Regions from separate parts of the Azospirillum sp. genome, predicted to be linked through region 1. Evidence: riboswitches for the same ligand, from Rfam matches in the RefSeq annotation. Region 1 holds a riboswitch; each other region holds the start of a gene.

Region 1 (4,525 bases):
TGATGAGGAAGTTGAGCGTCATTGCATGGCCGCCTTGGCTTCCGCCAGCGCGCGCGCCTGCGCCTCGGCGACCATCTTCTCGGCCGCCGTGCCGCCGGCCTTCTGGAAGCTCTTCTGGTAGCCCAGCTTGAACGGGAACGCCGTTTCGACCTGCTGCTTGGCCTCCTCGAAACTGCCCGCCCACACCTCGGCGATGTTGGTGTAGCGCCAGATCGGGTTGGCCTGCGCGCGCTCGCCGTTGGCGCGCGCCGCCGCGGCGGCCGCCTCGCGGCTGACGTTCACCGTGTACTTGCTGGTGCTCGCCGAGGGTTCGCCGACCTCGTGCACGAACAGCGGCGGCTGTTCGGCAAGATCGGCGATGGCCTTTTCCATCCGACGGATGTCGCCTTCCAGCCGATGCTTTTCGGAGCTCTGCTGGTTGCGGCGCGACACCGCTCCGCTAACGCGGTCCTGCAGGTCCTGCGCTTCCGAGTGCAGCACGTAGATGCGGTTCTCGAGCTGGTCCAGGCCGGCCGACCGCTCCAGGAACCCGGGCAGAAAATCCTTCATCAGCGCGGCCACCGGGAGCGCCGCCAGCATGATCGCGCCGATGGCGATCAGAAGCAGGGTCGTGTTCGACATGTCCCGGACTTCGCGTTCCTTCCGCGCGCACGCGCACCCCGTGGACAGTCGCCGATTTTTTATTGCGCGTCAACGCGTTGCGCCGTGACATCAGCGGCTGTTGCGGATCGGATACAGCAATATCCGTCTACGTGCCCTCCAGGGCCAGCGCCGTCACCCGCCGCACCGGGTCGCGCACGGGCCCTGGGCGTGGCGCGTCGGCCAGCGTGGCGAACCAGTGTTCCGGCGGGTTGCGCCCGGCGCCGCGGTTCCAGGTCAGACTGCGCAGCACCGACTCTGCGGCGTGTGTCGGCCCTTCGGCGGGGTCAAACCCGTTCAGCGTCGCCCAGATGCCGGCCCAGCAGCGCCCGACGGACCACGGGTTGTAGCCGCCGCCGCCGACCACCAGCATCCGCGGTGCCAAATCCATCAGCGCCGCCACCGCCCGCCACAGCGCGCCGTTGGACAGCTCCAGCTTGCTCAGGGGGTCCTCGGCCAGCGCGTCGGCGCCGGTCTGCACCACCACGACCTCCGGCGCGAACCAGCGGCCGAGCGGCCGGATCGCCACCTCCACGAGGTGATCCATCTCGCTGTCGTTGAAGCCCGGCGGGACCGGCAGGTTGCGCACCATGCGGCCGGCGCGCTCTTCCGCCATGCCGGTGAAGGGCCAGCGGCCGTCCTCGTGCACCGACAGCGTCAGCACCCGGTCGTCGTCGGCGAACGCCTCCTCCACGCCGTCGCCGTGGTGGGCGTCAAGGTCGACGTAGTAGACGCGCTCCACCCCGGCGTCGAGCAGCTCCAGGATCGCCAGCACCGGCGCGTTGAGATAGCAGAAGCCGCTGGCCCGGCCGGGGCGGGCGTGGTGGGTGCCGCTGGCCGGGCTGTAGACGATGCCGGGCTCCTCCAGCAGCAGGCGCGCCGCCTGGATGCCCGCCCCGGTGCTGATCGCCGGGCGCCGGTACATCTCCGGAAACACCGGGTTCTCCAGCTTGCCGAGGTTGTAGCGCGCCGCCGTCTCCGCATCGACGCGCTGCTCGGCCTCGGCGCGGGCGAGCGCCAGGATGTAGTCGCGGTGGTGGAAGCGCGCGATCTCGTCCACCGTCGCCACCGGGGTGTCGATGTAGACGCCATCGTCCAGCCAACCCATCGCCCGGCAGAGGTCGATGGTGGTGGAGACGCGGGGGATGGCGAGCGGGTGCTTCGGGCCGTAACTCGACCCGCGGTACACTTCGCTGCCCAGGAAGAGCGGACGGCGTGCCATGGCCCCGACAAGGTGGGCTGGCGCCGGGGTTCCGTCAACGACGCACCGGGGGCCTTGCCGTGACGCCACCGCGCCCTTTCTTGATGAGGGATGCCGACGCCGCTTCGCCTCATCGCCGCGCTGACGATCCTGCTGGTCCTGACCGGACCGGGCCGCGCAGCCGGCGGCCGGGTGCCGGTGGACCTCGAACTGGTGCTGGCCATCGACGTGTCCGGCAGCATCGACCCGGACGAGGCGGAACTGCAGCGCCGCGGCTACATCCAGGCCTTCCTCAACCCCAAGGTCATCAACGCCATCAGCTCCGGCCCCTACGGACGCATCGCGGTGACCTACGTGGAATGGGCGGGCGACCACTACCAGCAGACGGTTATCGGCTGGACCCTGCTCGACCGCCGCGAGGCCATCACCGCCTTCGCCGACCGGCTGGGGGAGAGCGGCATCGGGCGCGAGCGCTGGACCTCTATCAGCGCCGCCCTCGCCTACGCCTCCGCGCTGTTCGAGAACAACGGCTTCGAGGGCACGCGGAAGGTCATCGACGTGTCCGGCGACGGCCCCAACAACAGCGGCCCGCCGGTGACCTTCATCCGCGACGCGGTGGTGGAGAAGGGCATCACCATCAACGGCCTGCCCATCGTCAACGACCGCCCCAACCCCTGGGGCGGCGAGCCGCCGCGCGACCTCGACGGCTATTACCGCACCAACGTGATCGGCGGGCCCGGCGCGTTCCTGGTGGTGGCCGACGGCTTCGACGCCTTCGCGCAGGCGATCCTGACCAAGCTGCTGCTGGAAATCTCCGGACTGCCGCCGTCCAGCGACCACGCCGCTTGCCCGCGCTGTTCCGAGTTGCCATAGTCCCTCCCCTGTCACTGGGGGGAGCCGGCGGTCGGCTGAGAGGTCCCATGAGCGGGACGACCCCTGGAACCTGATCCGGTTCGTACCGGCGTAGGGACCAGTGAGCCATGCACGCGCGCGTTCCACCGGCCGGGGTGCCGGCTCCGGTTTCCGTCACCATCGCCTCCGCCCGCCTGACCTACGGCGGCGCGCCGCTGTTCGAGGATCTCAACCTGCGCCTGGAGCCGGCGGCGGTCACCTGCCTGCTCGGTCCGAGCGGCGTGGGCAAGACCACCCTGCTGCGCCTGATCGCCGGGCTCGCCGAGCCGGAACCGCCGACCACGGTGACCGCGGGCGACGGGCTGCCGCTGGCCGGACGCGTTGCCTACATGGCGCAGCAGGATCTGCTGCTGCCCTGGCTGAGCGTGCTGGACAACGTGCTGCTCGGCGCCAAGCTGCGCGGCGAACGGCGCTCGCCGCCGCTGGTCGATGAGGCGCACGGCCTGCTGGAGCGCGTCGGGCTGCCCGGCCGCGCCGGCGACCGTCCGGCGGCGCTGTCCGGCGGGCAGCGCCAGCGCGTCGCGCTCGCCCGCACGCTGATGGAGCGGCGGCCGGTGGTGCTGATGGACGAGCCGTTCTCGGCGCTCGACGCGATCACCCGCCTGCGCCTGCAGGAGCTGGCGGCGGAGCTGCTGGCCGGGCGGACGGTGCTTCTGGTCACCCACGATCCCCTGGAGGCGCTGCGGATCGGCCACTTCGTGCACGTGATGAGCGGCATGCCGGCGACCGTCGGGCCGGCGCTGGAGCCGCCGGGGACGCCGCCGCGCGCGCCGGACGACGCGGCGGTGTTGGCGATGCAGGGCGAGTTGCTGCGGAGGCTGGCGGGATGAGCTTCAGCCTTGCAACACTTGCCCCCACCCAACCCTCCCCCGCTTCGCAGGGGAGGGCTTTCAGGGCTGATGGCGGAGTTCCCTCCCCTGCGAAGCTCTCGCGCAAACCTATGGTTTGCGCTGACGCGGCAGGCGGATCTCCGATCCGCCGAGAGCGGGGGAGGGTTAGGGTGGGGGAAACGCCATGCGCGTGATCCGCGCCCTCGTCACCCTCGCCGTCCTCCTCGCCGCCTGGCAGGCGCTGGTCTGGGCCACCGGCCTGCCCCGCTTCATCCTGCCCGGCCCGCTGGCGGTCGCCGACGCTTTGCAGCGCAACGCCGGCCTGCTGGCACAGCACGCCGCCACCACGCTGGCCGAGATCCTGATCGGCCTCGTCCTTGGTGTCGTGCTCGGCACGGCGAGCGCCGTCGTCCTCGCCAGCGTCCGCGGCGCGCGGCGCTGGCTGATGCCGCTGCTGGTGGTCAGCCAGGCGATTCCGGTGTTCGCGCTGGCGCCGTTGCTGGTGCTGTGGCTTGGCTACGGCATGGTGTCGAAGATCGCCATGGCGACGCTGGTCATCTACTTCCCGGTCACCACCGCGCTGTTCGACGGCCTGCGCCGCACCGAGCCGGGCTGGCTCGACCTCGCCCGCACCATGGGGGCGTCCGGCGTCTCCACGCTGTGGCACATTCGCCTGCCCGCCGCCCTGCCCGCCCTGGCCTCCGGCATCCGCGTCGCCGCCGCGGTGGCGCCGATCGGCGCGGTGATCGGCGAGTGGGTGGGCTCCTCCTCCGGCCTCGGCTACCTGATGCTGCACGCCAACGCGCGCATGCAGGTGGACCTGCTCTTCGCCGCCCTGTTCGTGCTCGGCGCGTTCGCGGTGGCGCTCTACGCCGTCACGGACGCGCTGCTGCGGCGCGCGCTGCCGTGGCTTCCCGATTCCCATGCGTTCGATGAGAAGGAC
Region 2 (4,525 bases), on a different contig from region 1:
GGGCCGCTGGGTCACAGCCTGGCCGGCAAGGCGCTGGAAAATGGCGTGTGGTCGCTGGAATCAGTGGACATTCGCGATTTTGCGCGCGATAAACACCGCTCCGTTGACGACGCCCCCTTCGGCGGGGGCGCGGGCATGGTGATGCGGCCGGACGTCCTGGACGCCGCGTTCACCGCGACCTGCAGCCTGCCGGGTGCGGAAGGGCGTGGCCGGGTGATCTACCTGTCGCCGCGCGGCCGGGTCCTCGACCAGGCCCTGGTCAAGGAGCTGGCGGCGACTCCGGTCGTGACGCTGCTCTGCGGCCGATACGAGGGGGTCGATGAACGGGTGCTGGAAGCGCACGGAGTCGAGGAGGTCAGCCTCGGCGATTTCGTGCTGTCCGGCGGCGAGCCGGCCGCGCTTGCCCTGATCGACGCCGTGGTGCGCTTGCTGCCCGGCGTCATGGGGAACGTGGCGACGGCCGACGACGAGAGTTTCGAACGGGGGTTGCTCGAATACCCCCACTACACGCGGCCCGCCGTCTGGACCGACGGGCTGGGTGTGGAGCGGACGGTGCCGGAGGTTCTTCTCTCCGGCCACCACGAGAAGGTTCGCGCCTGGCGGCTCGCCGAGGCGGAGCGGATCACACGGGCCCGGCGGCCCGACCTGTGGTCCCGCTACGAAGCGAGTCGTCCGGTGCCGGAGAAGCGGGCCCGCAGACGCAGGCCGAGTGGAACGACGGAGTGACGGTCCGCCGCGAGGCGCGCCGAGGAAAAGGGGTAGTGTCATGAACCTGTTGCAGCAGCTCGAGCAGGAGCAGATCCAGAAGGCCCTTGGTGACAAGGCCATCCCGGAATTCTCGCCGGGCGATACGCTCCGCGTGAACGTGAAGGTCGTCGAGGGCACGCGCGAGCGCGTCCAGGCCTACGAGGGCGTGTGCATCGCCCGCAAGAACGCCGGCGTGAACTCCTCGTTCACCGTGCGCAAGATCAGCTACGGCGAGGGCGTGGAGCGCGTGTTCCCGCTGTACAGCCCGCGCATCGACTCGATCGAGCTGGTCCGCAAGGGCGACGTCCGCCGCGCCAAGCTGTACTACCTGCGCGATCGCCGTGGCAAGTCGGCCCGCATCTCGGAGCGCACCACCGGCCGCGGCATGAACAAGACCGCCGCCGCCGCGGAGTAATCCGCCCGGTCTGTCGAGCTATCCGGCGCCCGCCGTGGGGAAACCCGCGGCGGGCGTTTGGCGTTGGGATCGTGCCTGTGTTTCGGGGACAACAGGGGCTGCACGGATTTCACGGATCTGGTTTGATCCATTCTTTCACTTCAAGCGCCTTCCTGGTCGTCATCCCCGCCTTCGCGGGGAGGACGATTTGAGAGGTGATCGCGGCAGGGCAATCCGTGCAATCCGTGCCCAAATCCGTGAAATCCGTGTGAACCGGGTTGCCCCGTTGACGCCGCGCCCCTATCGCCGCGTCAGCGAGTTGGTGTGCGCCTCCTTCAGCGTCGCCGGCTCGTTCATGTCGCCGACCACGCCGGGCGTGCGCGTCTCGGGGTCGGCGGGGCTGGAGCCGAGCTCGCCCATCGCCTGCGCCGCCTGCGCGGTGCGGCGCAGCCCCAGGCGGTCGATCACCTGCGCCACGCCGTGGACCTTCGCCGCCAGTTCGGCCGCGCGGTGGCCCTGCTCCACCGAGCCGACGCTGCCGGTCAGCGTCACCGCGGCGTGGTGGACCGTCACCTCCAGATCGTGCGCATCGACGTATTCGTCCTCGGTCAGGCGCTGGGTGACCTCGCGGCGGATGCGCGCGTCGTCGTCCGATTCCTCGTGCCCGAACATAGGTCTGTCTCCCACGGCTGCCACCATACGGAAAGGCAACGGCGCGGCGGCGGGGTCGGTTCCTTTCCCGTTTGACAACGGCTCGCAAGCGGCCCAGCATGGCGCCTCGTTCCAGGGGGGTCCCGTAGGGGGCTGAGATACCACCGGCCAAGGCCCAGACAGGGCTCCGGCGACGTGGTGACCCTTCGAACCTGATCCGGCTCATACCGGCGAAGGGAAGGAACCGCTGCGGGCGCCGAAACACCACCACACCCGCACCTTCTTCCGCACCTGTGACCGGATCTCCTCGACCGACGAAGGAGATCGACCGTGCCAAGAGACCTCACCGACCCCAACTTCTCCGTTTCCACCGGGCCCCTGCCCGCCTCTCAGAAGGTGTACGTGCCGGGCGACCAGGGTGTACGCGTCGCCATGCGCGAGATCCGCGTCGGCGGCGGCGAGCCGCCGGTGCGGGTGTACGACGCCTCCGGCCCCTACACCGACCCCGACATGGCGGTGGACATCCGCAAGGGCCTGCCGGCCCTGAGGGAATCCTGGATCCGCGGCCGCGGCGACGTGGAGGCGTACGACGGCCGCGCCGTTCGCCCGGAGGATGACGGGCTGCGCCCCGGCGAGGCGCCCAACCTCGACGTCCACCCCGGCTCGGAACGCCGGCCGTTGCGCGGCAAGCCCGGCCGTGCGGTGACACAGATGGCGTACGCCCGCGCCGGCATCGTCACGCCGGAGATGGAGTACGTCGCCATCCGCGAGAACCTCGGCCGCGCCGCCGCGCTGGAGCAGGCCCGCGACGGCGAGTCGTTCGGCGCCAGCATTCCCGAATTCATCACGCCGGAGTTCGTCCGCGACGAGATCGCCCGCGGCCGGGCCATCATCCCCGCCAACATCAACCACCCCGAAGCCGAGCCGATGATCATCGGCCGCAACTTCCTCACCAAGATCAACGCCAACATCGGCAACTCCGCCGTGGCGTCGTCGATCGGCGAGGAGGTGGAGAAGATGGTGTGGGCGATCCGCTGGGGCGCCGACACGGTGATGGACCTGTCCACCGGCCGCAACATCCACACCACCCGCGAGTGGATCATCCGCAATTCGCCCGTGCCCATCGGCACCGTGCCGATCTACCAGGCGCTGGAGAAGGTCAACGGCAAGGCCGAGGACCTGACCTGGGAGATCTTCCGCGACACGCTGATCGAGCAGGCCGAGCAGGGGGTGGACTACTTCACCATCCACGCCGGCGTGCGCCTCGCCCACATCCCGCTGACGGCCAAGCGGGTGACCGGCATCGTGTCGCGCGGCGGCTCGATCCTCGCCAAGTGGTGCCTAGCCCACCACAGGGAGAACTTCCTCTACACGCACTTCGACGACATCTGCGACATCATGAAGGCGTACGACGTCAGCTTCTCGCTGGGCGACGGCCTGCGCCCCGGCTCGATCGCCGACGCCAACGACGCCGCGCAGTTCGCCGAACTGGAGACGCTGGGCGAGCTCACCAAGATCGCCTGGAAGCACGACGTGCAGACCATGATCGAAGGCCCCGGCCACGTGCCGATGCACAAGATCAAGGAGAACATGGACAAGCAGCTCAAGCTGTGCGGCGAGGCGCCGTTCTACACGCTCGGGCCGCTGGTCACCGACATCGCGCCGGGCTACGACCACATCACCAGCGGCATCGGGGCGGCGATGATCGGCTGGTTCGGGACGGCGATGCTCTGCTACGTCACGCCGAAGGAGCACCTGGGGCTGCCGGACCGCGACGACGTCAAGGTGGGCGTGGTGACCTACAAGATCGCCGCGCACGCCGCCGACCTCGCCAAGGGCCACCCGGCGGCGCGGGAGCGTGACGACGCGCTGAGCCGCGCGCGCTTCGAGTTCCGCTGGCGCGACCAGTTCCACCTGTCGCTGGACCCGGAGACGGCGGAGCGCTTCCACGACCAGACCCTTCCGGCCGAGGGGGCGAAGGTCGCGCACTTCTGCTCAATGTGCGGGCCGAAGTTCTGCTCGATGAAGATCACCCAGGAGGTGCGGGACTACGCCAACTCCGGCATGGCCGAGATGGCGGAGACGTTCCGTGCGCAGGGCGGGGAGATCTACAAGGCGGCGGATTGATCGATCCTTGAGGGCAACAGGAGATACACGGATCGCACGGATTTGAGCACGGATTACACGGATCTTTTATGCTTGCGTCGCAAGAACAAGAGAAATCCGTGCAATCCGTGCCTCAATCCGCGAAATCCGTGTGTCCTGTTGCCCCCTTTCCGCCGAACCCGAGGGATCACCGCGCCCGCGCCGTCAGCACGATCCCGGCGGCGATCAGCCCGACGCTGAGCAGCACGCCGACGCTCAGCGGCTCGCCGAAGATCACCGCGCTCTCCAGCAGCGCGGTGATGGGCACCAGGCAGACGATCTGCCCGGCCTGGGCGGCCGGCATCACCGCCAGCGCCTTCGACCACCACCAGTAACAGAGCGCCGTGCCGATCAGCCAGTTGTAGACCAGCGCGCCGAGCAGCGCCGGCGCCCAGGTGATCGGCTGTCCGAACTCCAGGACGAGCGCCACCGGGCTCATGACCACCGCGCTGACCGCGATCTGCCAGAAGGTCTGCGTCCAGAACGGTGTCCGCCACACCCGGCGGCGGTACAGGCTGGCCGCCGTCGCCCAGCACAGCGCCGAGCCGAGCAGCAGCCCGTTGCCGAGCAGCATCCGGCGGTCGCTCC
Region 3 (4,525 bases), on a different contig from region 1:
TCGAACGCTTCATGGTCCCCTCTCGCTGGTTTACTGGTTGGAGTCGACGATGGCGATGCAGGTCTGCTGCATCAGCGCCACGTCCACCTCGCGCCCACCGTCCAGCATCGACACGTCGATGGAAGTGACGGTGAGCGTGCGGCCGGACTTCACGACGCGCGCCCGCGCGATCATCTCATCGCCCTTGGCCGGCGACATCAAGTTGATCTTGAACTCGACCGCCAGCACCTCCGACTTCGGCGGCATCAGCGTGTAGGCCGCCCAGCCGCCGGCGTTGTCGGCCAGCATCGCCACGATGCCCGCCTGGAAGAAGCCGTGCTGCTGCGTCAGCTCCTCGCGGAACGGCAGGCGCATCTCGCAGAAGCCGGGCTCCAGCGCGGTGATGGAGATGCCCACCGTCCGGGCGATGGGCTGCTTCTCGAACGCCGCCAGACAGCGGGCCTTCCAGTCGGGGTCGCGGGGCTTGAACGAAACTTCCTTGGGCTGCGCCACGGTCGGGTATCTCGCGGTTGCGGAAAGACCCGCCTAAACTGGCGCGAAGTCACGAACCGATCAAGCCGAGTTGCGGACTGGACGCCTCCGCGCCGAAACGCCGCGGGATTCGGCCGGCCAGCCGGGCGTTCCAGCCGGCCGCCACCGCGTCGCGCATCGCCGCCGCCATGCGCACCGGGTCGCGCGCCTTGGACACCGCGGTGTTGAGCAGCACGGCGGAACAGCCCAGCTCCATCGCCAGCGCCGCGTCGGACGCCGTGCCGATGCCGGCGTCGAGGATCACCGGCACCGGGCTGCGGGCGCAGATCACCTCGATGGCGTGCGGGTTGCGGATGCCTAGGCCGGAACCGATGGGCGCGCCCAGCGGCATCACCGCCGCCGCGCCGGCGTCGGCCAGCTTGCGGCAGGTCACCGGATCGTCGGTGCAGTAGGGCAGCACGGTGAAGCCGTCGGCCACCAGTTCGGCCGTGGCCTTCAGCAGCTCCTCGGAGTCGGGATAGAGCAACTCGCGGTCGCCGATGACCTCCAGCTTGACCCAGTCCAGGCCCAGCGCCTCGCGGGCGAGCTGGGCGGTCAGCACCGCCTCCTTCGCGGTCAGGCAGCCGGCGGTGTTGGGCAGCAGCGTCACCCGGCCGCCCAGCACGTCGATCAGGCTCTCGCCGTAGCCGTCCAGGCTGATGCGGCGGATGGCGGCGGTCGCCACCTCGGTGCCGGAGGCGGCCAGCGCGTCCAGCATGGCCTTCTGGTTGGGGTAGCCCCCCGTGCCGAGGAACAGGCGCGAGCGGAAGCGGCGCCCGCCGATGGTGAGCGTGTCGTCAGTCGTCATGTCGAAGTCTCCCGCTCAGCCGCCCTGGAAGGGACGGACGATGTCCAGATCGTCGCCGGGGCGCAGCGGCGTCTCCGCCCACTGCGCCCGGCGCACCACGGCGCCGTTGAGGGCCACGGCGACGGCCGGGGTGTCCGGCCCGATGCCGCGCGTGGCCAGGAGGTCGGCGACGGAGGCCGCATCCAGCGGCTCCGCCGTGCCGTTCACGCGGATGGTGGTCATGCCGCCTCCCGGAACCGCCCGATGCCGAACCCGGCGATTACCGGATCGGTCTCGCCGGTGAGGATCAGGCGGGCGATCGCGTCGGCGGTCACCGGCGCCAGCAGGATGCCGTTGCGGTGGTGGCCGGTCGCGTAGACCAGCCCTTCCACCTCGCCGGTTCCCAGGATCGGCGCGTCGTCGCGGCTGCCGGGGCGGAAGCCGGTCCACATCTCGTCGATGGGCAGCTCGGCGACGCCGGGCACCGCCCGCCACACGCCTTCGAGCAGCGAGAAGATTCCGCCGGCGGTCAGGTCCTCGTTGAAGCCGCGCTCCTCGCTGGTGGCGCCGATCACCAGACGGCCGTCCAGGCGCGGGATCAGGTAGGTGGTGGGCGTCCACACCACGTGGCGCAGCAGCGGCGCCGCCGGGTCCATGCGCAGGGCCAGCATCTGCCCCTTGATCGGCCGGACCGGCGGGCGGCCCGCGGCGGGCAAGCCCTCGACGCCGCGCGACCACGCCCCGGCGGCCAGCACCACCACGTCCGCCGGGTGCAGCGTGTCACCCACCCACACGCCGGCCGCCCGGCCGCCGCGCAGCTCGATGCGGGTCACCGCCGCGTGTTCGTGCACCCGGCCGCCGGCCTTCAGCACGGCGGCGTGCAGGGCGCGGCTGAGCGCCCGGTTCTCGACCTGATGGTCCTCCGGGCTGAACAGCGCCCCGGCCACGCCCGGCTGCAGGTAGGGCTCGCGCCGGCGGGCCTCGGCGCCGTTCAGCAGCTCGATCGGCAGATCCAGGCCGCGCTGGAACTCGTGCAGGAAGCGCAGGCGGGCCATGTCGTCGGCGGTGTGGCCGATGTACAGCGTGCCCTCGGTGCGCAGCTCGACCGACAGGCCGGTGGCGGCCTCCAGCTCGGCCGCGAAGGCGGGCCAGCGCCGCTGGCTCTCCCGATTGAGGGGGAGCATCCACTCCTCCCCCGGTTCGGTCTCGATGCAGGCGGCGAGCATGCCGCCGGAGGCGTGCGTGGCGCCGCGTCCGGCTTCGCCCTGGTCGAAGACATCGACCCGGGCGCCGGCCGACGCCAGCCGCCAGGCGATGCCCAGGCCGATGGCGCCGGCGCCGATCACGGCGACGGACGGGGACTTAGAGGACGATGGATGGATTGCGGGCGCAGAATCGCTCATAGGCGGCTCCCTTCGCTGGCATTACCCAGACAGGTTCGATGGGTTTGATCTCAGCCGCGCACCACGCGCAGCACCCCATGCCGAGCCCACATGCTGACGGGCCGCCGCAACCAAAGCAAGAAGTTTTTGGAGCGCGTAGCGCGACTGGGCCGTTGAGGCCTCTCGCACAAACCCGCAAGGTTTGTGCTGGCGGCAGGCGGATCCGATGGATCCGCCGGGAGCCCCGCGGCCACATGGCCGCGAAGGCAAGGGGCCGGACGGCCCCGCCCGCCGTTTGAGGGAACAATTACAGCAGAAAAACGGTCGCCAGCGCCAGGAAGGCGAAGAAGCCGACCACGTCGGTGACGGTGGTGAGGAACACCGTGCTCGACACCGCCGGGTCGACGCCCAGCTTCTCCAGGCCCAGCGGGATCATCACGCCGAACAGGCCGGCGACGAACAGGTTGATGATCATGGCGCAGGCGATGACGACGCCGATGGTGGGCTCGAACCACACCCAGGCGATGGCGCCGACCAGCACGGCGAAGACCACGCCGTTGATCAGAGCCACCACCAGCTCCTTGCCGAAGACGCGCCAGACGTTGGCGGGCGACAGCTCGCGCGTCGCCAGCGCGCGCACCACCACGGTCAGCGTCTGGGTGCCGGCGTTGCCGCCCATGGAGGCGACGATGGGCGCCAGCACCGCGAGCGCCACGACCTTCTCGATCGCCCCCTCGAACAGCGAGATGACGCCCGACGCGATGAAGGCGGTGACCAGGTTGACCAGCAGCCACCACAGGCGCGACCTGGAGATCTCGCGAATCGGCGTGTAGACGCCGGTGTCGCCGGCGCCGCCGAGCTTGAGGATGTCGTCCTCCGCCTCCTCGTCGATGATGTGCACCACGTCGTCCACGGTGATGACGCCGCGCAGGCGCCCGGCCTGGTCGACCACCGGGGCGGAGACCAGGGCGTACTGGCGGAAGAGGTTCGCCACCTCCTCCTGCTCCATGGTGACGGGGATGGTGTGCAGGTCCTCGGTGGCGATGTCGGCGATGCGCACCGAGCGCTTCTGCCGCATCACCCGTGAGAGCGGCACCGCGCCGACCACCCGGTGCAGCGGGTCCACCACGAAGAGGTCGTAGAAGTCCTCCGGCAGGTCGTCGCCCGAGGCGCGCAGGAAGTCCAGCGTCTTGCCAACCGTCCAGAACTGCGGCACCGCCACGAGGTCGCGCTGCATCAGGCGGCCGGCGGTGTATTCCTCGTAGGTCAGGTTCTCCTGCACCAGCGCGCGGTCTTCGGCGGGCAGGTTGTCGAGGATCGCCTTGCGGGTCTCCTCGTCCATGTCCTCGATGAGGTCGACGGCGTCGTCGGTGTCCAGCTCGGCCACCGCGGCGGCGAGCTCCTTCGGCTCGAACAGCTCCATGACCTGCTCGCGCAGGTCCTCGTTGAGGTGCGACAGCACCTCGCCGTCGAAGTTCGGGCGCAGGATGTCGATGAGGGCTTCGCGCTCGTCCGGGCCGACCTGCTCGATCAGGTCGGCGACATCGGCGGCGTGCAGATCCTCGACCTCGGCGCGCACCTCGTCGGCGCGGCCGTCGCGCAGCAGGTCGCCGATCTCCTCCACGAAGTCGGGATCGACGCCGTAGGCGCGCTCCTCGTCCTCCTCGCGGAAGGGGTGGCGCGGCTCTTCCGGCTGATGCGGCGGCGGCTGGTGCGGGTCACGGTTTTCGGCCACGTCCATCGTCCGCTCCCGCTTCGGCAGCACCGGGGTGCACGCTTAGGTCTTGTCGAGGAGCCCCGGCGGCCCGGCTTGGCGCGGCCGACGGGGCTCGCACGGAATATAGGC

What was found. Region 1 has a riboswitch for thiamine pyrophosphate ahead of ACRWK7_RS11960 (ABC transporter ATP-binding protein). Riboswitches for the same ligand answer to the same signal wherever they lie in the genome.
Region 2: linked by a shared signal. The riboswitch ahead of thiC (phosphomethylpyrimidine synthase ThiC) and the one ahead of ACRWK7_RS11960 (ABC transporter ATP-binding protein) in region 1 are both predicted to bind thiamine pyrophosphate.
Region 3: linked by a shared signal. The riboswitch ahead of thiO (glycine oxidase ThiO) and the one ahead of ACRWK7_RS11960 (ABC transporter ATP-binding protein) in region 1 are both predicted to bind thiamine pyrophosphate.

The regions. Positions count from the first base shown of each region.
Region 1 is NZ_JBOZRT010000050.1:112,885-117,409, forward strand. It holds gene ACRWK7_RS11940 (hypothetical protein) at 1-22, opposite strand, end outside; gene ACRWK7_RS11945 (hypothetical protein) at 19-621, opposite strand; gene ACRWK7_RS11950 (acetoin utilization protein AcuC) at 749-1,861, opposite strand; gene ACRWK7_RS11955 (DUF1194 domain-containing protein) at 1,952-2,713, shown strand; TPP riboswitch at 2,721-2,828, shown strand; gene ACRWK7_RS11960 (ABC transporter ATP-binding protein) at 2,821-3,582, shown strand; gene ACRWK7_RS11965 (ABC transporter permease) at 3,767-4,525, shown strand, end outside.
Region 2 is NZ_JBOZRT010000124.1:12,168-16,692, reverse strand. It holds gene trmD (tRNA (guanosine(37)-N1)-methyltransferase TrmD) at 1-726, shown strand, start outside; gene rplS (50S ribosomal protein L19) at 767-1,162, shown strand; gene ACRWK7_RS26830 (BON domain-containing protein) at 1,442-1,813, opposite strand; TPP riboswitch at 1,917-2,049, shown strand; gene thiC (phosphomethylpyrimidine synthase ThiC) at 2,123-3,919, shown strand; gene ACRWK7_RS26820 (DMT family transporter) at 4,086-4,525, opposite strand, start outside.
Region 3 is NZ_JBOZRT010000033.1:19,161-23,685, forward strand. It holds gene ACRWK7_RS06730 (hypothetical protein) at 1-13, opposite strand, end outside; gene ACRWK7_RS06735 (PaaI family thioesterase) at 31-492, opposite strand; gene ACRWK7_RS06740 (thiazole synthase) at 542-1,318, opposite strand; gene thiS (sulfur carrier protein ThiS) at 1,334-1,540, opposite strand; gene thiO (glycine oxidase ThiO) at 1,537-2,700, opposite strand; TPP riboswitch at 2,691-2,789, opposite strand; gene mgtE (magnesium transporter) at 2,987-4,420, opposite strand.